4 regions of the Sporosarcina sp. FSL W7-1283 genome follow, and region 2 is predicted to be linked to each of the others. Evidence: riboswitches for the same ligand, from Rfam matches in the RefSeq annotation. Region 2 holds a riboswitch; each other region holds the start of a gene.
What was found. Region 2 has a riboswitch for S-adenosylmethionine ahead of MKY93_RS19145 (bifunctional homocysteine S-methyltransferase/methylenetetrahydrofolate reductase). Riboswitches for the same ligand answer to the same signal wherever they lie in the genome.

Region 1: another riboswitch for S-adenosylmethionine. It lies ahead of metK (methionine adenosyltransferase); the one in region 2 lies ahead of MKY93_RS19145 (bifunctional homocysteine S-methyltransferase/methylenetetrahydrofolate reductase).
Region 3: another riboswitch for S-adenosylmethionine. It lies ahead of metA (homoserine O-acetyltransferase MetA); the one in region 2 lies ahead of MKY93_RS19145 (bifunctional homocysteine S-methyltransferase/methylenetetrahydrofolate reductase).
Region 4: another riboswitch for S-adenosylmethionine. It lies ahead of MKY93_RS01230 (O-acetylhomoserine aminocarboxypropyltransferase/cysteine synthase family protein); the one in region 2 lies ahead of MKY93_RS19145 (bifunctional homocysteine S-methyltransferase/methylenetetrahydrofolate reductase).

The regions. Positions count from the first base shown of each region.
Region 1 is NZ_JBBOOL010000001.1:2,650,864-2,656,887, forward strand. Features, by position in the region: gene MKY93_RS13700 (amidase) at 1-854, opposite strand, end outside; gene metK (methionine adenosyltransferase) at 964-2,175, opposite strand; SAM riboswitch class I at 2,353-2,472, opposite strand; gene pckA (phosphoenolpyruvate carboxykinase (ATP)) at 2,643-4,229, shown strand; gene MKY93_RS13715 (alpha/beta hydrolase family protein) at 4,277-5,074, opposite strand; gene MKY93_RS13720 (NUDIX hydrolase) at 5,067-5,525, opposite strand; gene MKY93_RS13725 (transposase) at 5,573-5,893, opposite strand.
Region 2 is NZ_JBBOOL010000001.1:3,645,998-3,652,021, forward strand. Features, by position in the region: gene bioB (biotin synthase BioB) at 1-311, opposite strand, end outside; gene MKY93_RS19135 (biotin transporter BioY) at 308-910, opposite strand; gene MKY93_RS19140 (hypothetical protein) at 1,177-1,374, opposite strand; SAM riboswitch class I at 1,539-1,648, shown strand; gene MKY93_RS19145 (bifunctional homocysteine S-methyltransferase/methylenetetrahydrofolate reductase) at 1,730-3,589, shown strand; gene metH (methionine synthase) at 3,570-6,024, shown strand, end outside.
Region 3 is NZ_JBBOOL010000001.1:2,534,344-2,540,367, reverse strand. Features, by position in the region: gene serA (phosphoglycerate dehydrogenase) at 1-376, opposite strand, end outside; gene MKY93_RS13100 (thioredoxin family protein) at 997-1,308, shown strand; gene MKY93_RS13095 (AbrB/MazE/SpoVT family DNA-binding domain-containing protein) at 1,499-1,768, opposite strand; SAM riboswitch class I at 1,941-2,047, shown strand; gene metA (homoserine O-acetyltransferase MetA) at 2,141-3,049, shown strand; gene MKY93_RS13085 (DUF421 domain-containing protein) at 3,121-3,825, shown strand; gene MKY93_RS13080 (HAD family hydrolase) at 3,869-4,528, opposite strand; gene MKY93_RS13075 (spore coat protein) at 4,621-5,256, opposite strand; gene MKY93_RS13070 (LysM peptidoglycan-binding domain-containing protein) at 5,439-6,024, shown strand, end outside.
Region 4 is NZ_JBBOOL010000001.1:257,654-263,677, reverse strand. Features, by position in the region: gene MKY93_RS01235 (glycine betaine uptake BCCT transporter) at 1-559, shown strand, start outside; gene MKY93_RS01230 (O-acetylhomoserine aminocarboxypropyltransferase/cysteine synthase family protein) at 609-1,901, opposite strand; SAM riboswitch class I at 2,138-2,244, opposite strand; gene MKY93_RS01225 (sulfite exporter TauE/SafE family protein) at 2,341-3,117, opposite strand; gene MKY93_RS01220 (sulfurtransferase TusA family protein) at 3,178-3,405, opposite strand; gene MKY93_RS01215 (MBL fold metallo-hydrolase) at 3,829-4,950, opposite strand; gene MKY93_RS01210 (sulfurtransferase TusA family protein) at 4,950-5,525, opposite strand; gene MKY93_RS01205 (DsrE/DsrF/DrsH-like family protein) at 5,573-6,024, opposite strand, start outside.

The sequences.
Region 1 (6,024 bases), 1.0 Mb from region 2:
AATTCTGTCGACAGAAATCCTTTGATCGCCTGTAAGAAGCCTTCTGTCTCCTTAGATAGCGGCAGCTTCATATCGGGCAAGAACGTTACAGTATATTGATTCAACTCATTTTCCATAGGTAGTTCATCCGCAATGATGCTGTAAAGCAGTTTTGCATCCCGTACCGATTTTGTCATCGGCCCGATTCCAAGCATTCTTTGCTGTAATGGATGCTCTTCGGCAGGATAGCTGCCGATTGATGAAACTTGCGAATTTCCTGATTTGAAGCCAATGACCCCAGTAAAATGACTTGGGAAACGGATGGATCCTCCGATATCTGAACCTATTCCCGCTGCAGCCGCCCCTAGAGCAATCGCCGCACCTTCTCCGCCACTCGAGCCGCCTACTGTCCTAGAGAGGTCGTAGGGATTGTTGGTGCGGCCATACAATGCATTGTCGGTCTCCTGACAAAAACAGAGTGCCGGTGTATTTGTCTTGCCGATCAGGATGGCGCCTTCCGCTTTTAATCGACGGACAATTTCCGCGTCTGTCGTTTGCATCTGTCCCTTACGATACGGCAATCCGCCTGTAGTCTGCATCCCAGCCACATCGAATGATTCCTTCATACTAATAGGTACGCCAAATAATTTCCCTGTCATCTTCGTTGTATTCCGTTCTTTGTCTGCTTGATCCGCTTCGGCCAACGCCTTAGTAAATCGCTCTTCCACTAAAAAGTTCACAGCTGGATTGGTTGCCTGACATTGTGCAATATAAGCCTCCGTCGCTTGACGTGAAGTAATCTGCCCGCTATCTAACTCCGCTTTCAATTGCACAGCATCCATATCGAGCACAAATGTATGTTGTAGTGTAGTCAATAAATTTCCCCTTTCCCAGTTTCTGAATGTTCTTTATTTTATATTATACTATAAAAAAAAGGCAGGAAGAAGGATATTAATCCCCCCTTTCTGCCTTCAACTATCTTTTTTATTGTTTCACATCATTTTTAATTGCTAATTCTAATAATGCATCTGCCTTATCCGTTTTCTCCCACGGCAATTCAATATCCGTACGGCCAAAATGACCGTATGCAGCCGTTTGTTGATAGATCGGACGACGAAGATCAAGCATTTTAATGATGCCTGCAGGTCGCAGATCAAACAACTCCCGAACAAATTCGACTAAGAGTGCTTCGGATAGACGGCCTGTATCGAATGTATTGATTGAAATGGATACCGGGCTTGCCACACCGATTGCATAGGCAAGTTGTACTTCACAATGCTCTGCCAATCCTGCCGCCACAATATTTTTCGCGACATAGCGTGCAGCATAGGAAGCAGAACGATCCACTTTTGTTGCATCTTTACCAGAAAATGCACCGCCGCCATGACGAGAATATCCGCCATATGTATCCACGATGATTTTTCTTCCAGTGAGTCCCGCATCTCCCTGAGGACCACCCACAACAAAACTTCCTGTCGGATTAATGAAGTATTTCGTCTGTTCGTCCAATAGGTGAGCAGGTACGACCGCGTCGATTACTACTTCTTTAATATCCTTCTCGATTTGTTCCATTGTCGCTTCCGGATGATGCTGTGTCGAAATAACAATCGTATCAATCCGCACAGGTTTGTTGTCTTCGTCATACTCTACAGTTACTTGCGTTTTACCATCAGGACGCAGGTAAGAAATCAACTCTTCTTTACGCGCTTGCGCAAGTCGGAATGCCAGCTTGTGGGAAAGACTGATCGGAAGCGGCATTAATTCAGGTGTTTCATTACAAGCGTAACCAAACATCAATCCTTGGTCACCCGCTCCGATGGCATCCAGTTCTTCGTCTGTCATAGAGCCTTCACGAGCTTCGAGCGCAACGTTGACACTCGCGGCAATTTCAGGTGATTGCTCATCAATAGAAGTTAAAACAGCAGAAGTTTCATAATCGAAACCGTATTTCGCACGTGTGTACCCAATTTCTTTCACAGTATCACGGACTACTCTTGGGATATCTACGTAGGTAGTGGTAGTGATTTCACCCATTACCAATACGAGTCCTGTCGTAATACTCGTTTCACATGCCACACGGGCATTCGCATCTTCCTTTAATATCGCATCCAAAATCGCATCCGATATTTGGTCGCACATCTTGTCAGGATGGCCTTCAGTAACTGATTCTGATGTAAACAGTCGACGGTTTGTCATTTTTGTTTCCCCCTCAATCAACATGATACGGTACTCTCTTAAGTCCCTGGTAAAGCTCCACGCCTGAATTGACGTCAATCATATACCATAAGGATTCAGGGCTAGACAATATAAAAAGCCCCCTACTCACTTTCTAGCAATGAGTAAAAGGCAAAATTTCACGCGCAGCACCTTTCACTCTTATCGTCCAAGGAATTTAACCTTGCTTCAGGTTTGGCACCTTCGCGCTAGACTACTGTCTTTTGCAGGTTGCCGGGTTTCATAGGGCCTGTACCCTCCACCAACTCGGGATAAGAGTATCCGTTCATGTCACATAGTATAAAAAAGTTGTGATTTTGTCAATTTTTTTATCTCAAATCACTTGAGTTTTTAATTAGTATAGATTATTATTCTTAATGTGTTATACTATTTACGAATTAAGATGTTCTACTCAAATAAAACGACTACGCAAAGGACGGTATGTAAATATGATATCTGCAAAAATTGATGATAGTTTAAAAAGTCTTCTATCAGGAAGCAACGTGACGATCCAAGCGTCTGTGGCAGAATTAACCGAAAAGGCAGTCGCTAAAGGAGAAGCCGAACTCTCAGCAGATGGCGCTCTAGCAGCACGCACAGGTAAATATACTGGACGCTCTCCGAAGGATAAATTTATCGTCGAAGATGCAGTGTCCAAAGATAAAGTAGATTGGGGAAGCGTCAACAAGCCAATCTCCCCTGACGTATTTGATTCATTATACACGAAAGTCATCGATCATTTGAAGCAAAAGGATGAACTCTTCGTTTTCAAAGGATACGCAGGTGCAGATAAAGACTCTCAGTTATCCATACAAGTTGTCAATGAATTGGCTTGGCAAAACCAGTTTGTTCACCAATTATTCATCCGTCCAACTGCAGAAGAACTACAGTCACACGAAGCGCAATTCACAATCTTGGCTGCCCCTTCTTTCAAAGCGGATCCAGAAGTGGATGGCACAAATTCAGAGACATTCATCATCATGTCCCTTGAAAAACGTATTGTCTTGATCGGCGGAACAGAGTACGCGGGAGAAATGAAAAAATCTATTTTCTCTGCGATGAATTTCTTGCTTCCAGAGCAAGGCATCCTATCGATGCACTGTTCAGCTAACGTTGGAGAAGACGGCGATGTGGCACTATTCTTCGGTCTTTCAGGAACAGGTAAAACAACACTTTCCGCAGACGCTGACCGCAAGTTGATCGGTGACGATGAGCACGGCTGGTCTGATAACGGTGTATTCAACATCGAAGGCGGATGCTACGCGAAATGTATCAACCTTTCTGAAGAAAAAGAACCTGAAATCTTTGGCGCGATCCGTTTCGGTTCCGTGTTGGAAAACGTTGTATTGGACGAAGATACACGTATACCGGATTATGATGACAATTCATTAACTGAAAATACACGGGCTGCTTACCCGATTGAAAATATCGAAAATATTGTGACACCGTCTATTGCGGGTCACCCGAAAAACATCATCTTCTTAACGGCTGATGCTTCCGGCGTATTGCCTCCAATCTCGATCCTGACAAAAGAACAGGCAATGTACCACTTCTTAAGTGGCTTCACATCGAAATTGGCAGGTACGGAGCGTGGAATCACTGCTCCAGAACCAACATTCTCTACATGCTTCGGTTCACCGTTCTTACCTCTTCCTGCTGCAACGTATGCAGAGATGCTTGGTAAGAAAATTGACGAACACGGCGCAAAAGTATTCTTGGTTAATACTGGCTGGACCGGCGGAATATTCGGGGTCGGTTCTCGTATGAACTTAGGTTACACACGAACTATGGTTCGCGCGGCAATTGCCGGTAAGTTGGATAATGTAGAGACTAAGACAAATGAAATCTTTGGACTCGAAATGCCTCTTGAAATCGAAGGCGTGCCAAGCAATGTGTTACACCCACGTTACGCTTGGGAAAATCCTGAAGAATATGATGCAGAAGCGAAGCGTCTTGCAGCAGCTTTCCGTGAAAACTTCAAGAAATTCAACCATGTTTCTGAAGAGATCGCAATCAAAGGCGGCCCGATCGCATAATTTATTTAAAAAATCCTTGCAGAGTATTTCTGCAAGGATTTTTTTGATTATCGGCTTTTGCTTTTCATCCAATCCACTGCTTCTTTCACTAGTTTGCGGTTCATCTCGGGCGGAATGTAATGGGTAAATCCTTCTAAATACCATGTTTCGTATTCTTTATTGGCATCGCGCAGCGCATTTTCTAGTAACAGTGCTTGCTCAAATGAAACATTTGTGTCCGCCGTTCCATGGATGATCAAAGTAGGTATTTCAATATCGTGCACGCGGAACAAAGCGGTCCGCTCACGATAGGCATCCGGCATATTATTTGGTGTGCCTCCAATTACCCTCTTCATCATTCGCCGCATATCTTCACGTTCTTTATAAGTGAACACTACATCAGACACTCCTGCCCACGTCACCATCGATGTTAAATCCTCACGTAATATGGCGGTCCATAATGCCATAATGCCCCCTCGAGAGAAAGAAAAGAGATGAATCCGTTCTGAATCGACAGACGCTTGCTGTTTCAGTACTTCCACTCCGGCAACCGCATCATTGCGGTCCTCTCCTGCAAACTCGTCCTTCCCCTCGCCCCCTCGGTTGCCCCTATAATAAGGAGCAAACACGACCAAACCGTGTGAAGCAAACTGTGCAATGCGGGCGGGTCGTACCATTCCAACATGTTGGATTCCACCCCGTAAATACAGCAAGCCATCATAACGCCCTTCAGCTGTCGGTGTAGCGAGCAGTCCTTTAACCTGCAAGCCGTCAGACCAATACGTTACCTCTTCCAACCTCACATGAGGATTCGGCGATGGATACTCCTTACGCTTGATAATATCCCCGTCAGTGCGTTCAGTCATTCGCTTCCACCCACTTCCTGAGCTCTCCCATGCCGCGGTCTTTCATATGGAAGCTAAGCTCCGTGCAGGCGGCAAGCTCCACGTCTGTCATCCAGACAGCGCCTTCTGTCTCAAGTAACGTATAGTCTCGCTCGACATGAACGACATTTCCTGTGAAAACAGCTTTGCAGAAAGGCGGATCGGTAAAGACAACGTATTCTGCAAAGGAGTGTACATTATCAATCGTCACGCCGGTTTCTTCCAATGTTTCTCGAATGGCGGCTTGTTCAATCATCTCGCCTGCCTCCGCTTTTCCTCCTGGAAACTCAATTCCGCGAATTCGATGTTTTGTCAGTAGCCACCGATCATTATGTTTGATCACAACGAGTACATGGCGTGATTCAATCCGGTGTTGATTCGGCCCAAATGTCAGTTCAACGTTGGCACCTTTTAAGTCTTCAAACTTTAGCATATGGCTCACGTCCTTTCCTATAGTGTAGCGGAAAGACGTGTGCCGAATCAACGAAAGAAGGGCAGCTTCTCAATAAAGCGTTTGGATTCATCGTCCGTGTATTCATGAATTAAGGCATAGACTTTCATCATCCGCCGATCGATATCGTGGTTGTCGCGGTCATAGTGGTAAGGTATATATGGCAGATGAGAGCGCAGAAAGTTGCGGAACTCCAAGCGGTCCATTTGGGCAAATAATCGTTCAAAAACAGGGTATGCTTCTTTTGAGACCTCTACTTTATATTCCCACGGGGAGGCGTGCGGATCGATTAGGACTTGCTGATTGGTGACGGAGACATACATCGTGTATTTTTGTTCGCTCATAACCATCCTACTTTCTTTTTTTAGGTAGCATGGCTATAACCGAAAAAAATATTCTAATTTTAAAGGCGAATGATGTGTTTTTGCCTAAGGTAATTCCAGCTTTCTACACCGGGAATTGCGCTTCAGCCAGTACGCTT
Region 2 (6,024 bases):
TTATTTGCAGCAGCTCGCTCTGCACCTTGTAATATTTCTTCTGATTTCATCATTGCATACTTTTCAACCGGTGCTTTTGACACAATCGACTGGGCACAGTAGCCACAGTTTTCCGGGCACAACCCCGACTTCGTATTGATGATCATATTAAGTTTTACTTTGTTTCCATAGTAATGGGATCGGATCGAGTACGTCGCATGAAGCAGCAACAGCAAATCTTCATCCGGACTATTTAATATTGAAAGCGCTTCCTCATTTGTTAATACGTGACCTTTCAAAACTTGGTCAGCCAGCCTTTGATAGTTCGTCAAAATGAATGCCTCACTTTCAAATGTTTTGAAATTCTAAATGCGAATATTCCCGCCAGTACGGCTAGCACAATATCCTTCGGTAATGGAGGAATCATCCAAAGCCATGCAATTTTGTACGTAAACACCTCTGGCGCCGCAGCCCAAACTTTATAGGCGACATACATCCAGTTCGTACCCAATAAATAGTTGATTGCTGTCGCAACAAGTGATGCAATAATATAAGATGGCAGTGTATTCTTACGCTCCACGATTTTACCTGCTACATAAGCAATCAAGATGAAAGTAACGATAAAACCAAATGTCGGGCTTAAGATTTGGCCAAATCCACCTTGAAACTTAGCAAATACAGGAGCCCCTGCAAGGCCGACCATCATATAGACAGTCATCGACAATGCACCAAGACGGCTACCCAATAACAATCCTGACAAAACAGCGAAAAATGTCTGCAATGTAATAGGTACTCCCCCGACTACTAAAAATGGTATGAAAGAAGTGATATTAGCCCCAATCATCATTAAAGCAGCAAACATTCCACTATATACAATTGACAATGTACTGAATTTACTTTGCGGACGTCCTTCCGAAGCTGTCGTCATCATGACACCTCTTTCTATTTTGAGTTACTATAAAAATAGTAATGGTTGACTCATTAATTGTCAACTCGTTTTTAATTTAAGTTAACTAATAATTTATGGAACATCTTATATGTAAGGAATGACACCCTTTTCTTATCCAATAAGGCAGAAAGAAACAGACAAGACCCACATCTACCCCTGCTGGCAATTTCTTAGAATGAACAAAATGCTTTCTCTGCAAAAAAAGAACTACCCGGGAAGTCAGATGAACATGACTTCTCGGGCAGCTCCTATTTCTTTTTATCGACTTTGTCTTCTTTTTCTTTCCTGAAAAGAAAAAAAGCAAGTACACCACTTAATGCAGCGGCGCCAAAGGTAATCCAAACACGCGAATCCCACGGTACTTCTTCATAATTATTCTCCAACATAATCCAGGCAAGCGTGCCGACAAGTGCCGCTATCGGAATGGAGTATTTAAAAAACTGCATGATTCCTCACCTTTTCAAGTTACTCCTTTAATTTTACCATGTTTCAGTAAATTTCTCTATGCGCACTCCGGTCTTCAAGAACTTCATCAAACATTCACTTGACGATTACCTACAAAGCCGCTATGATATGGTTAGAATTATCGAAATAATTTAATAAGAATCATATCTTATCAAGAGAAGCAGAGGGACTGGCCCAAAGACGCTTCAGCAACCAGCCGATGGGCAAGGTGCTACTTCCAGCAGTATGCCGAAATGGCACACTGAAAGATGAGAGGGAACTGGTCATTGCGATTACAAAGCCTTCTATTTACTTGAAGGCTTTTTTTGATTAGAGAAAACAAAGGGGGATTTGATGATGTCATTACTGGAGAAACTTCAAACAAATGTCCTGACAGCAGATGGGGCAATGGGAACTATTTTGTATTCATATGGGATCGATTATTGCTATGAGGAATTAAATATAGAGAAACCTGAAATTATAGAGAAAATCCACCACGACTATATCGAGGCGGGAGCTGATATTATTCAGACCAATACATACAGTGCCAATGCAGTGAAATTGGCTCGTTATGGATTGGAAAACCGTGTTACGGAATTCAATAAAGCAGCAATCCAAATTGCAAAGCGGGCTGCTGCACCAGGTGGTCAATTTGTGCTTGGTACCATCGGCGGTTTGCGTGGAATTCGCAAAAGTGATGCATCGCTCGATGAAGTAAAGCAAGTAGTCCTTGAACAGGCCAACGCATTATTGACTGGAGATCCAGACGGACTGTTACTCGAAACGTATTATGATTTCGAAGAATTATCATCCGTCGTTTCAACACTTCGTCAAATCACAGATGTTCCGCTAATTGCGCAAGTCTCCATGCACGATCCTGGAGTTTTGCAAAACGGACTTTCATTGAATGACGCGTTGCATCAACTGGAATCACTAGGTGCAAGTATAGTCGGTGTAAACTGCCGCTTAGGGCCTTACCATACAATCCAAGCTTTTGAAAATGTGAAACTGCCGGAAAATGCATTTTTATCCGCTTATCCGAATGCATCTTTACTGGATGTGGAAGATGGCCGCATTGTCTATGAATCTGAAGCTGAGTACTTCGGGCGAGCTGCAGTATTGCTGCGTGATCAAGGTGTACGGTTAATTGGCGGGTGTTGCGGAACTACTCCTAAACATATTAAAGCAGCGAAAACTCGATTAGCGGGATTGTCTCCTATCACCAAGAAAGTAGTAGAACCAACAAAGCCAATCGTTATTCAGGAAGCCGGCCCGGTAAAACATCAACCGCTCCACGAGAAAGCCAAAACAGAACGTACGGTCATTGTGGAATTGGACACACCACGGCATTTAGAGACAGAAGATTATATTAAAGGTGCCAATTTACTTTACGATGCAGGTGTTGATGCCGTAACGATGGCGGATAACTCATTGGCATCCCCTCGGATCAGCAATATGGCAATGGGTTCCATCATTAAAATGCAGCACAATATCCGCCCTCTTGTCCACTTAACGTGTCGAGATCACAACTTGATCGGGTTACAATCTCATCTAATGGGGCTTGACGCGTTAGGCATCCACGATATTCTGGCTGTAACAGGTGATCCGACGAAAGTTGGTGATTTCCCTGGCGCAACAAGCGTCTACGATGTATCGAGTATGGAACTGCTGCAGTTAATCAAACAGTTGAATGAAGGGATTTCATTCTCCGGTAAACCATTACGTAAAAAAGCAAACTTCTCAGTTTCAGCTGCGTTCAATCCGAATGTCCGAGTATTGGACCGGGCTGTTCAGCGATTGGAGAAAAAGATTGAAGCAGGTGCAGATTATTTCATAACGCAACCTGTCTATACAAAAGAAAAGATTATTGACGTCTATGAGGCTACAAAACATCTAGATACACCTATCTTCATAGGTATTATGCCTTTGACAAATATTCGCAACGCAGAGTTTCTGCATCATGAAGTGCCTGGCATTAAACTATCTGACGAAGTGCTTGAACGGATGCGCGCCTGTGGCGACGACCGAGCAAAAGCCACTGAAACAGGAATTCAGATCGCAAAGGAGCTGATCGATACAGCAGCGCAATACTTTAACGGACTGTATTTGATCACACCATTCCTCCGTTACGACATGACACTTGAGCTACATGACTACATTAAACAAATAGATAAGCAGAAGGAGAGCGAATTATCACATGCAGAGACATCCTATTGAAGAACAACTAGACAAACGAATCCTTATCATTGATGGCGCGATGGGGACGATGCTGCAGGCGGAGGACCTCTCAACAGAAGATTTTGGAGGCGAAGATTACGACGGCTGTAATGAATATTTAAACGTTTTACGACCTGATATCTTGGAGAAGATTCATGATGAGTACCTAGAGGCAGGAGCCGACATCATTTGTACCAACACATTTGGCGGCACTCCCCTTGTTCTGAATGAATTTGCACTAGGACATCGTGCACATGAAATCAATACTAAAGCTGTCGAAATTGCAAAGGCAAGTGCAGCAAAGTATTCCACTGCGGAGTGGCCGCGTTTTGTCGCAGGGGCGATCGGACCGACGACTAAGACTCTTTCTGTCACAGGCGGCATTACATTCGATGAACTTTCTAATGATTTTTACGTGCAGGCGAAAGCATTGGTTGAAGCTGGCAGCGATTTAATCCTCATGGAAACTAGTCAGGATATGCTAAACGTCAAAGCCGGCACGATTGGTATTAAAAAGGCCTTTGAAGAGCTAGGACGCGAAGTACCAATCATGATTTCCGGTACAATCGAACCGATGGGTACAACACTTGCAGGTCAAAGTATCGAAGCATTTTACATTTCCATTGGACACGTCAATCCCCTATCTGTCGGCCTAAACTGTGCGACTGGACCAGAATTCATGACGGATCACTTACGTTCGTTATCTGACCTGGCAACTAGCTATGTGACATGCTATCCGAATGCCGGATTGCCAGATGAAGAAGGTCATTATCATGAGTCTCCAGAATCCCTATCGAAGAAGCTGGAAGGATTTGCAGAAAAAGGCTGGTTGAACATGGTCGGCGGCTGTTGTGGTACGACACCTGAGCACATTCGAGCAATTCGAGAAGCTGTAAAAGACAAAGCACCTCGTCAAATGCCTGAAATAGAACCTGGTCATGCCGTTTCAGGTATTGAACCTTTGCTATATGATGACACATTGCGTCCTTTATTAATTGGGGAGCGTACAAACGTTATCGGCTCACGGAAGTTTAAGAAGCTAATTATAGAAGAGAAGTTTGAAGAAGCGTCTGAAATTGCACGTGCACAAGTAAAACGCGGTGCGCACGTACTCGATATTTGTCTGGCGAATCCAGATCGTGATGAACTGATCGATATGACGCGTTTTATGAAAGAAGTCGTAAAAAAGGTTAAAGTCCCTCTAGTAATTGACTCAACGGACGAAAATGTCATCGCGGAAGCATTAAAGTATTCCCAAGGAAAAGCGATTATCAACTCGATCAACTTGGAGGACGGCGAAGAACGATTTGACGCAGTTTTGCCTCTCGTGAAAAAATATGGCGCGGCAGTGGTGGTTGGTACCATTGATGAAATCGGAATGGCTGTTACGAGAGAACGCAAACTGGAAATCGCCTTGCGTTCCTATGATCTGCTCGTAAATAAATGGGGAATTGCACCCGAAGATATTATTTTCGATCCGCTTGTATTCCCTGTCGGTACAGGAGATGAGCAGTATATCGGTTCAGCTGTTGAGACAATTGAAGGCATTCGTTTGATTAAGGAAAAGTTACCGCGTACGCTGACCACGCTAGGTGTCAGTAACGTTTCATTCGGCTTGCCCCCTGTTGGTCGTGAAGTGCTGAATGCAGTGTATTTATATCACTGCACGCAAGCTGGCTTGGATTACGCCATCGTCAATACAGAAAAATTAGAACGCTATGCTTCCATCCCAGAAGCAGAAATCAAACTAGCTAATGATTTGCTATTTACGACAACAGATGAGACATTAGCGGATTTTGCAGATTTTTATCGAGATAAGAAAAAAGAAAAAACTGAAGACGATATCCCGAAAACTGTTCCCGAACGTCTTGCCTACTATGTAGTGGAAGGAACGAAGGAAGGCTTAATTCCTGACTTAGAGGCTGCCCTCCAAACATACGATGCACCACTGGATATTATCAATGGTCCATTGATGAAAGGGATGGCAGAAGTCGGGCGCCTGTTCAATGACAATCAACTTATCGTAGCGGAAGTATTACAAAGTGCTGAGGTCATGAAAGCTTCCGTTTCCTATCTCGAACAATTTATGGAGAAGAAAGAAGACGACAGCGGGAAGGGTAAAATTATCTTAGCTACCGTCAAAGGCGATGTACATGATATCGGGAAAAACCTTGTAGATATTATTCTAAGCAATAACGGCTTTAAAGTTATTGATATTGGGATCAAAGTTACCCCAGCGGCATTGATCGAGGTCATTCGTAAAGAAAAGCCAGACATTGTCGGCTTATCCGGATTGCTCGTAAAATCCGCTCAACAAATGGTGTTGACGGCACAGGACTTTAAGGCAGCAGGAATCGATTTGCCTGTTATGGTCGGTGGAGCTGCTCTGACAAGACGTTTCACAGAAACGAAGATTGCGCCTGAATACGATGGCC
Region 3 (6,024 bases), 1.1 Mb from region 2:
TCAGTGAATTGAATGCTTGTGGAATTTTACGAGCCATCGCCATCATCATAGCTACCGTGTGCTCAGCAGCTGAATTTGTATTTCCATCAGGAGCATTGACGACGATAATCCCTTTTTCTGTAGCTGCGTCCAAATCGATATTGTCGACACCTACACCTGCACGTCCAATAATTTTCAATTGATCAGCAGAATCTAGCAATTCTTTCGTAACAGTTGTCTGACTACGTACTAGAAGAGCATCAAAACCTTTGATCCGATCCTTCAGTTGGTCAGGTGTCAAATCTGTATCGATCACAATTTCAAAACCTTCTGCTTGTCGTAATGGAAAAATACCGTCCTCGCTAAGTGGGTCACTAATAAGTACTTTAAAAGCCATAATAATCATTCTCTCCTTCAGTAGTTTTTATTGTTGTAAAGTTTTCAAAATGAATTTTATAGAGTTGATCCCATATGTACGTTCTATGCTTACCTCCTTTTAGGAAAAATAAAAAAGCCTTCCATCCCTTACATACGTAAGGGGCGAAAAGCTCAATAAACTAACGCGGTACCACCCTTGTTTTGCTGCAAAAGCAGCCTTCATTCAGCATGCGTAACGTGCATGTGACGGATTGGCCTACTGAACTATTCAGCCAAGCAATTCGGAAGTGCCGCCATCCCAAGAATTTACTGACTCTCACCAATTCATCAGCTCTCTAGAAAATTCTTTTACAGGAAGGTATGTCTTCGTCAAAATTGTTTTGCGTGTATTAAATTTGAACTAATCATAACACGTCAAAAGTAATTGTCAATTACTTTTCGGAAAAAAATGAAAAACTAATAAAGGCGAACGTAAATTATTGAATGATTTGTGAACGTTCGTGTTTGAGAGATAAAAGCGGATTATAAGTAACTTTTACTATGGAGTATTAGGAAATACCATAAGTCGTGAGAAGAGAAGATATATGCCAATCAATGTTATAGTAGTGCCATACTATTCAAGTAAAGGGGTAATGTAAGATGAAAAACTTAGAGTCCTTCGAGCGATTCGAACAATTGAAGCAAGAAGAGCGAGTGATTTTCTTGTTTTCTGCAGATTGGTGTCCTGATTGCAGAGTGATCGAGCCGTTTTTACCAACACTGGAAACGGAATTTTCCGAGTACCAATTTATTTATGTCGACCGAGATGAGTTTATTGACTTGTGCACTCAGCTCGATATATTTGGCATCCCAAGCTTTATCGCATTCAGTGAAGGCAAGGAAACAGGCCGTTTTGTCAGTAAGAATCGCAAGACGAAAGAGGAGATTGAAGAGTTTATCAATAGTTTGTGAGCAGAGGGTGAGTGGGTATAAGAACCGTTGATCCAGGTTCCGGGAGGATGGCTTTCCGCGGGGAGCCAATCTCCGGGCTACAAACTTATATTCACTTGTTCCGCTTTTCACTCTGAAGTCAACCAAATTTTATTACTTTGATGTATGCTAACAAGCCAACGATCCGAGGAGATGGTTGGCTTGTTATTATTTAAACATAATCCTGTAATTGTTCGAGAAGGATTTTCGCGCCTTGAGGACTTATGAATAATCCGTTTGATAGTTCTTTGTTTTCGTTCGTTACTTCACCAGTAATGAAGCATGCCTTATTCACTTGATACTTTCTCAAAATGATTCGATCTTCTTCTGCGAAAATTTCAATGGGATCGCCTTTATCTAATTGCAAAGATTTGCGTAGTTCTTTCGGAATAACTATTCTGCCAAGATGGTCTACTTTGCGAACAATGCCTAAAGATCTCATGAGTTCCTCCTTTAAAAAGTAGTTGGTAGTTCCTATTATACACAAATATTTCCGGTCTACAATTTACGAGATTGGAATGAGCAGAACTATTTGAAAATTTGACTATACAATTAGTTTATTAATGTTATAATAGTCAGTAAATCATTTTCGTGAAATGATATTAACTAAATACTACTTATCAAGAGAAGCTGAGGGATTTGGCCTGATGAAGCTTCAGCAACCTCTGTGTAAACAGGAAGGTGCTACCTCCAACAAGATTGTTGTCTTGAGAGATAAGAACTGTGGTCCTAAACCTTCATTTTCTTATCTACAGGAAAAGAGGTTTTTTATTTTGTAAAAACAGGCCGAATGAATAGCCAAGGGGGAAGAAATATGCCGATTAATATACCGAAACAATTACCTGCAGGTGAGTTACTGAAGAAAGAAAAAATCTTCATCATGGATGAAGATCGGGCGACGGAGCAAGATATTCGGCCGCTGAACATTTTGATTCTGAATTTAATGCCTGAAAAAGAAAAAACAGAACTTCAATTATTACGATTACTTGGTAATACGCCTTTGCAAGTAAACGTGACGTTTTTAAATACGGCGACCTATGTTTCCAAAAATGTCAGTCAAACTCATTTGGAAACGTTTTATACAACATTCGAACACGTGAAAGAGCGCAAGTTTGACGGCATGATTATTACAGGAGCACCTATTGAACATATGCAATTTGAAGACGTAGTGTACTGGAAGGAATTAGAGAAAATCATGGAGTGGACAAAAACCAATGTGACCTCTGTCTTGCATATTTGTTGGGGCGCGCAAGCCGCACTTTATCATCATTACGGCATTGATAAGTTTGAGTTGCCGAAGAAATGTTTTGGGATTTTTTCTCACGATATCACGGACCAAACAGTCAATTTGGCAAGAGGATTTAACGATGTATTTGTTGCTCCTCACTCACGTCACACGGCTGTTTCCATAGAAGAAATTGAGAAGCATCCGGATTTGACACTGCTATCTGTATCGGATGATGCGGGTGCATTCATTGTGATTTCTAATGATGAAAAAAACATAATGGTGACAGGACATTTAGAGTATGATGCACATACATTGGCTGAAGAATACGGGCGAGATGTCCAAAAGGGATTGGATATTGATGTACCTGAAAATTATTTCCCGAATGATGATCCGACGAGAGAACCAATGAATACTTGGCGTTCACATACACATTTGTTATTCTCGAACTGGTTGAACTACTATGTCTATCAAGCAACGCCATACGTTTGGGATTGAAATAAGCTTATGAAAGTATAGTTTCCCGCATTTCACACATACTCCACTCAATGGAGGTGTGCGTTGTGAATATGGATGAGTTTTTGGAGCTGTCTTTTTGGGAAATGACTTTGCGGACTGTTATTTCCTTTATCGTCCTTCTGATCCTGGCCCGGTTCATGGGAAAAAAACAAATATCTCAATTGACTTTCTTCCATTACGTGACAGGTATCACGATCGGTTCGATTGCCGCCAATTTGGCAGGGGAGTCCGAGACGCCGTTCTTAAATGGGTTATATGGTATGATCCTATGGGCAGTATTGACGATACTTGCCAATTATTTAACGTTTAAATCAAAAAAACTACGTGTCCTGCTGGATGATAAGCCAATCATCGTAATTCAGGATGGAAAGATTGTGGAAGGCTCGTTAAGTAAGCTGCGTTTGAATTTCAATGAATTGAATATGATGCTTCGGGAACAAGCCGTTTTTTCCATGAAAGATGTCAATTATGCGATTTTCGAAACGAATGGAAACTTGAGCATAATGCTTAAGCCGGGCGAAGAGAAGGCGACGAAAAAAGATGTCAAAGTGGCTTCTCCTAAACCTAAATATATTCCGACCGAAATTATTACCGACGGAAAAGTACAAGAGGAAAATATGCGTGAATTGAAGCTGACTGATGTATGGTTGAAACAACAACTGGAACTGCAAGGCATCGGAAAGCCGGAGCATGTGCTGTATGCAGAAATTCAAACCGATGGAAACTTATATGTTAATACATTGAAGAATGCTTGAAGCTTGAAGCCCTGAAGCCGAATTCAGGGCTTTTCAGCTTTCATCATAAAATGTCCCAATTTCGTTGGTTTGCTATGGCTGCAAGTTTCGGATCGGGTCTGACGGCTACAGGATTGCCGACTTGCTCTAACACAGGCAAGTCGGAGATGCTATCTCCGTAAGCAAAGCTGTTCTCCCAATCAATCGATTTACCTTGAAGTGCTTTTTCGATTTGTTCGTTTTTACGCTCTCCTTGGATATGTAGAAATGGTTGGTCCATCGTAATCTGTTCGCCGCATGAAGGGATTTCAGTACCGATAATACGATCGAATGACAAATGGCTCGTGACTGCAGTCAAAAAGGGAGTATAAGCACCAGAAACTAACAATACATGATGACCTTCTGCTTGATGTCGAGCTAATCTGTTGACGACATCTTCATTGAAATCGTTTAACATTTCTTCATGCATATTTTCGAAGTATTGTTCTAGTTGTGCAGTTGTTAAAGATTCAAGAGCCTTCAAATACAGCTTCATGGATCGTTCTTTCATTTCGGTTTCAGGCAGTAATTTTAGTTTGTAACAGATATATAAAGGTAAAATCGATCTGTAGAATTTTCCGTAATAACGCTGGTAACTCGGGTGTTTCTTCAATTGCTCCATAAGCAATTTAAAGGTTTCTTTCGTATACAACGTGCCGTCAAAGTCAAAAATGGCAACTTTCATAAATACACCCCTTCATTTGTCTGTATTCTTACAGTATACAAATACAATGAGGGAGAAAGCAAAAAAGCAGACAAAAGTCTGCTTTTAGCTGGTTATTGAAGGTTTTTTGGCATGCTGGGTTGTCCTTGCGAGGGGGCAAATGAGTTGAGTAGGATGTTCATGTCCTGAGTATTCAACTGAGGGACTTGATAATAGTGATGTTTATTTTGATAAATCGACAATTCATACGCCATTTCTATACAGTTGGGTATGGAGTCTGCAAGCACACGACGAACGACTGGATTACACGTCTCCAAAGCAGCAGCTGCTTTCCCAGTGGCCCCTTTTTTTGCAGAACCGAGCAAAAAGCCGGAGATGATTTCATCAGATATTTCGTTTGTCGATTGAATTGGTTTTGAAGGCGCCTTTTCCTTCATGCCATAGACAAAATCACTGCCAACTTTCATTTGATAACTCTGCGTAGGGTGTGATGGGTCTTTTCCTGTTTTGAAACATTCAACCGTAATATTGTATTCATCAAGCATAAAACGGTACTGTCGGTCCAGAATATCTAAGAGTTCTGGATCTTTTACGTGCGGACGAAGAATCATGGATTGATTCAATGCACCAACTGCAGTGTTCAATACTTCGTGAACGTCAAAAAGTTCATGGCCGCCATGATTCATAGAGGGGGGGACTGCTCCGTCGTGCATGTGTTGAGATGTTTCGAATTGATTAGTCAAATACATATCCTCCTTTAATAGTCATTTACATCAACGGTAGTATGAGGAGGTTTCGTGAAATTATGCATTTGGAATACGAAGTATGGTCTATGGACTACTCGAAGATTTACGGACTTCGGAAAACAAGCATATTTCCATTGACTCCACCATATCTTGGTTAGAGAACATGAGAAAGGTAGTGGAGTCACATGCAGATTCATGTAGTGAAACCTGGTGAGAGTCTTTTTATAATTGGAAACATCTATGGTGTTCCCTATGAACAAATTGCACAAGCGAACGAATTGGAAGATGCCTCGCAGTTAGCGATTGGACAAGCGTTAGTCATACCGATTGTTGGAACATATTATTGGGTTCGGCCTGGAGACAGTCTTTATAGGATTGCGCAGACTCATGGTCTATCAGTCGAACGGCTCGCACAGATTAATAATATTAATCCGGCGGGCATTTTGCAGGTAGGTCAGCGTCTTTACATTCCTGAACCGCCTAAGACGCCGATCGACTCTCTATTATACGTGGAGCCCCGCAATCCGGTAAGCCAACAGATGATCACGGAAGTCAGACAACGCGTCGGACAGCTTACATATTTGGCAATGTTCAGCTATGAAGTCCAACGTGATGGCTCACTTAAAGAACCACCCCTTGATGACATTCCGACCATCGCCCAAAATGCAGGTGCATTAAATATGATGGTGTTGACCAACTTAGAAAACTATGGATTCAGCGCTGATCTGGCCCACGCCCTATTTACCGATCAGGCCGCGCAAAATCGGATGA
Region 4 (6,024 bases), 3.4 Mb from region 2:
GACAATATTTTATTGGGCTTGGTGGATCGCTTGGTCGCCATTTGTCGGTATGTTCATTGCCCGGGTTTCGAAAGGGAGAACGATCCGGGAGTTTATGATCGGTTTACTCGTCGTACCAACCGTGTTAAGTATGATCTGGTTTTCTGCATTTGGTACTACAGCAATTGAAACACAAAAGGCTGGGATTATTGATTTAGCTTCCACTGCAACTGAGCTGACAATTTTTGAGATGTTCAGCGGCATGCCGTGGTCTTCTATAATATCCATGATCGCCATTTTGCTTATCATTTCATTTTTCATCACTTCTGCAGATTCAGCTACCTTCGTACTCGGTATGCAGTCGTCTTACGGATCGCTGACACCACCCAATAATTTAAAGGTGGTATGGGGAGTGATTCAGTCCTCGATCGCTGTTATTTTATTGTTTGTCGGTGGATTGGATGCGCTGCAAAATGTAGTTATCATCGCCGCCCTGCCGTTTTCCGTTATCTTGATCATGATGGTCACTTCGTTGTTCATGTCATTGAAAGAAGAACGAAGGAAAGTGAAACGTCGGTAAATACAAAAAAGTCACCGGACTCGGTGACTTTTTTGCTTTTATCTATTAATTAATGAATAGCCTTTTCGACCGCTTTCTCAATCGCTTGTTTTAAATCTGCAATAATATCATCTGCTGATTCCAACCCGACAGACAGGCGAATCAACTCTTCAGTCACACCCGAATTCTTCAGATCTTCTGCAGATAACTGCTGGTGCGTAGTAGATGCCGGATGAATGATCAACGACTTCGCGTCGCCAACATTTGCTACATGCGACCAGATTTCCACATTATCAATCACTTTACGACCTGCATCCCGGCCACCTTTAATGCCGAAAACAATAATGGAACCATAGCCGTGCTTCAAGTGTTTTTGCGCCAACTCATACGTCGGGTGTTCTTCAAGACCCGTATACGTCACCCAGTCCACTGCCGGATGTCCCTTCAAGAATGCTGCGACTTTCTGTGCGTTTTCATTATGGCGAGGCACACGCAAATGAAGCGTCTCAAGCCCCTGCAATAAATTAAATGCACTGTCCGGCGCCAAGCAAGGTCCGAAATCACGCAATAATTGAACGCGCAGCTTCGTTGCGAATGCAGCCCCTGCCGTATCGATGCCATATCTCAACCCATGATACGATTCATCCGGTTCTGTGAACCCTGGGAATTTTCCTTGAGTCCAATCAAATTTCCCTGCATCGACCACCACGCCTCCAATCGTCGTGCCGTGCCCGCCAATCCATTTCGTTGCGGAGTGAATGACTACGTCTGCTCCGAACTCAATCGGATTGGAGCCATATGGAGACGGGAACGTGTTATCCACCAACAATGGAATACCGTTGTCATGCGCGACTTTCGCTACCGCTTCTACATCAAGGACTTGCAGGCTCGGATTACCGATCGTCTCTGCGAATAACGCCTTCGTCTTATCTGTAATTGCCGCTTCAAAGTTTTTCGGATCAGATGCATCCACGAACTTCACCGTGATGCCATAGCGCGGCAGTGTCACAGCGAATAAATTGTACGTGCCGCCATACAGATTGCTGGCCGCCACAATTTCATCTCCCGCGCCCGCAATGTTCAGGATCGAAAATGCGATTGCCGCCATTCCGGATGATAGCCCTACTGCTGCAGATCCACCTTCGATCTGCGCCACACGCTCCTCAAAAACTGCGACAGTCGGGTTAGTAATACGTGTATAGATATTGCCTGCTTCTTGCAAAGCAAATAAATTCTGTGCATGCTCTGTATCTCTGAAAACATATGAAGTCGTACGATGAATCGGCACAGCACGTGAACCGGTTACAGGATCTGGCTGCTGTCCTCCGTGCAATAAAACAGTTTCTGGCTGAAATTTAGTCATAACTATTTCCCCTCCGAATTTATTAGTCTACCTGATGGAATACTGAAAAGCAGAAGAGGGCGTTTTGTCGTGACAGACGTTGGAGGGCTTATCGTAAAAGGGTGCTCTCCCCCTTTTTCGAAAAGACCGAAACGTCCCGAGCAGCTGCCCTCTGCAGCTAGACAATGAGCCTAGTGAGTATACAAAGAAACCCTCTTCCTAAAAATAAGAAGAGGGCTTTGCTTTCGCTCATACCTCTCTTATCTTCCAAACTGTCAACAGTTTGTAGGAAGTAGCACCTTTGCATAACTAGCCGGTTGCCGGGCATCATAGGGCCTAATCCCTCCGCCGCTCTTGATAAGAGTTTGTCTATTCGTTTTCCATCTTGAAAAATAGTATAAAGCCAATACCAACTAAATGCAAGGGTTATTAGTAGAATGTTTAGAAATCATTGTGATTTCTAAAAAATATCCCACCAAATTTTCACTGCAGAGCCCATGATCAATACAGCGAGAATTCCTTGCAACACTTTCGTATTGACTTTGCGACTTACCTTCACTCCAAGCGGGGCCGCCAGCACGCTCGCAATAATCATGACAAGCGCCGGTTCATAGGGAACTTGCCCTGTGAAGAGTTTTCCTGACGCCGAACCGATTGAAGACAATAAAGTGATTGCTAGCGAAGTGGCTATCGTGACCCGTGTAGGAATTTTTAATACAACAAGCATGATCGGTACGAGGATAAACGCCCCTCCTGCCCCTACAATTCCTGCAGCCAACCCAACTAGCAATGCAGTTCCTGTGGCTATCCATTTATTGAACGCAATTTCTTCCACGGGGATGTTATCAAGACCTTTTTGCGGAATGAACATCATCACGGCTGCCAGCACGGCCAATACACCATATACAATGTTAACGGTTGCTTCCGACAGCAGACTGGAACCTGCCCCTCCGATTACACTGCCGATCAATACGCTGATTCCCATATACAACACAAGTGGCTTCAAGATTAGATTGCTCTTGCGATAAGCAAAGACACCTGAGAGAGAAGCAAAGAATACTTCAACTGCCGTAATACCCGAGACGTCATGCGATGAAAAAGCTTCAAAACCAAGTAATGCAGGAATGAAAAGTAACATTGGATATTTGACGATGGCACCGCCAATTCCCATCATGCCGGAAAGGAATGAGCCGACAAATCCAATGAGGAAGATGGTGATGATAAATGTAAAACTCATGATGTTCTCTCTCCCTCCTTCCTAATGAAAGAGGGCAATGGAACACCCTCTTTGCTTAGTTTATCCTTTTTGAATCCAAAATTTAAAGACATCGGACTCTTGTTGCTGGTCCACTACCTTGTGATTTCCTGATGCGGCCCAAGCTGTCAAATCTGCTACAGATCCTTTGTCCGTTGCATGAATTTCAAGGATATCCCCTGCTTCTAGTTCTTTCATCGCTTTTTTTGTCCGTACGATCGGCATTGGGCAAGCCAATCCTTTAGCATCTAAAAATTTTGTCGTGTTCATTTGTATCTTCTCCTTTTGAATCGTTTTTAATTGAAAATAAAATTACAGTTTGTTGTCCCGTCGCTCGACTTCCATTGGCAGAGTAAAGTTCACTGGCACCGCTGTGCCGCTAGGGAATTGCCTTACGCCACGAGCCAGCTAGCGAAGTTCATGCTAGCAGTCTCATGGCAACGGCCGACCCCGCAGTTGCGGCTTCGCTGGAATGGGTAGGTATCATTATGTTGTGTTTAAAGTAGGCAATTCCGAGTCTGATGTCTAGTCTGAAATGGTCTTGCTAGAAAAACACATCGGTTAACCCCCACTCAAAAAAAGTAGGCGCCTCACAAGCGGGTATACGGAGCGATGTGACAGGCAGGCGTTCTTCCAGAACGGCACATTGCGGGAGCCATCCGCAAGCGCCGAAGTGGGTTCGATTACAACACCTTATCTCACCGCACAGCGATTCGGTCCGATTTCCATTTCGCGTTGTGTTTCTTCATCCGGTTGGACCTTGCCCATATTTGTCTGGCGGATTTCTTGATACGCATTTGGCTGTGGCGGTAGATTGCCTGTCACCAATTCCCTGAATTGCTCCTCATCCTCGATATTCAAGCCATGATTTCGTTCATATAACACGCCTAGCTTCTCTGCAACACTACCGTCGTCATTCAGCTCATCCATAATCATGAAATGCGCTGGAAGTACGATCAGTTCTTCGGATAACTCTTGGTAACGGCTGTATAATGATTCACGTAAATCACCTACCCAATCCCCTGCCAACCCTGCCAAATCAGGACGGCCAATCGAATCGATGAATAAAATATCCCCTGTCATCAAATAGCTGTCATCCACAATAAATGAAGTAGAACCAATTGTATGTCCAGGTGAATATAGCGGCTGGATATCAATTTTCGTTTTACCGATCTGGATAGAAGCCTCCTCTTCCAATGCTGCGAAATTGAATGTCACTTCTTCTGCGTCTTTCGGCGGCAACCAGTATGTTGCACCCGCTGCTTCCGCCAACTTGCGACCACCGGAAATATGGTCTGCATGCAAATGGGTGTCCAAGACATGTGTAATTTTAACTCCAAGCTGATCAGCAAATTCCGAAAATACATTCGTCATGCGCGTAGCATCCACGACTGCCGCTTCTCCATCGGAAGTGACCATGTAGGACAGGCAGCCCTTACCGATTCTTACGAATTGATAAAGCTCTCCTCCAGACTTCAAATCTCCAACTTTCACCGGCTCTAAATGCTCGCTCCAAGCTTTCATTCCGCCTTGCAAATACGCAACGGAATACCCTTCCTCATCGAGCATGTCCGCCACCATGATGGAAGATCCTTCTTTCGCACACACTACAAGTATTTCCTGATCTTTCGGAAGTGAATCCTCAATTTCTTCAATACCATCCAACAATTCAAAATAAGGGACGTTCATATGGCGTACTTGCTTCCCATCAATCTTCCAATCCTTAAACGCATCTTCATTACGTACATCGAGAATAAATAACGGTTCTTCACGAATCACTTTTTTAGCGACTTCACTTGCTTGAATGGCTCTCATTATTTCGTACCCCCTGTTGTATTTTCTGTATCTCCATTCCATCCCGACATGCCGGGAACCACGTTTGTAACAAACTCAAAACCAGCTTCCGAAAGCGTCTGGCAAGCCATGTCGCTTCGGTTTCCTGTACGGCAAATTACAAATATATTTTGATTCTTATCGAAATACGCAGCTTTCTCTTCCAGTTGTCCAAGCGGGACGGATAGGGCGCCGGGTATATGGCTGAAGGCGTACTCAGTAGGCTCCCTCACATCCAAGAGAACAGTATTCGGCTCTCGCAATTTATCCGCAAGCTGCTCATTCATAATCGTAACCGGGTACTTTTTCTCCTGCAGTTCGCCATTGTCTGCTTTTCTTACGTAGTGATGCCAGACATCCGCTTCCTGTACATTTCCCACATAGTGATGCCCTGCACTTTTCGCCCATGCCTGCAGATCAGCAACTGTGCCCGGATCGGTGGACTGCACTTCAAGCACTTGCCCTTCTAACATGTCTTTCATCGCTTTTCTCGTCCTGACGATCGGCATCGGACAAGCTAGACCTTTCGCGTCCAACATTCTGTCTGTTTGTATCATAGTATTCCTCCTATACACCATGGGGTATATTAATTTGAAAAAATTTATTAAATAAATAAATTTACCTGGCCATCTTGTGCTTCACCTAAATAAGCGGCTACACCACCATAATCCACATCTTCCAATAATTCTTTCTGACTGAGACCAAGCAAATCCATCGTCATCGTGCAGGCGATCAATTTAATGTCTTGTTCTATGGCCAGGTCAATCAGCTCAGGTAATGGCATAGCTTGGTGCTTCTTCATCACATGTTTAATCATTTTTGGACCCATCCCAGCGAAATTCATTTGGGAAAGACCCATTTTATCGGCGCCACGCGGCATCATTTTACCAAACATCTTCTCAAGAAACCCTTTTTTACTTTGAATTGGCTCATCTTTTCGCAATGCATTCAATCCCCAAAATGTATGGAAGATCGTGACTTCATGATCGTATGCAGCCGCTCCATTCGCGATAATATAAGCAGCCATCGCTTTATCATAATCGCCGCTAAACAGCA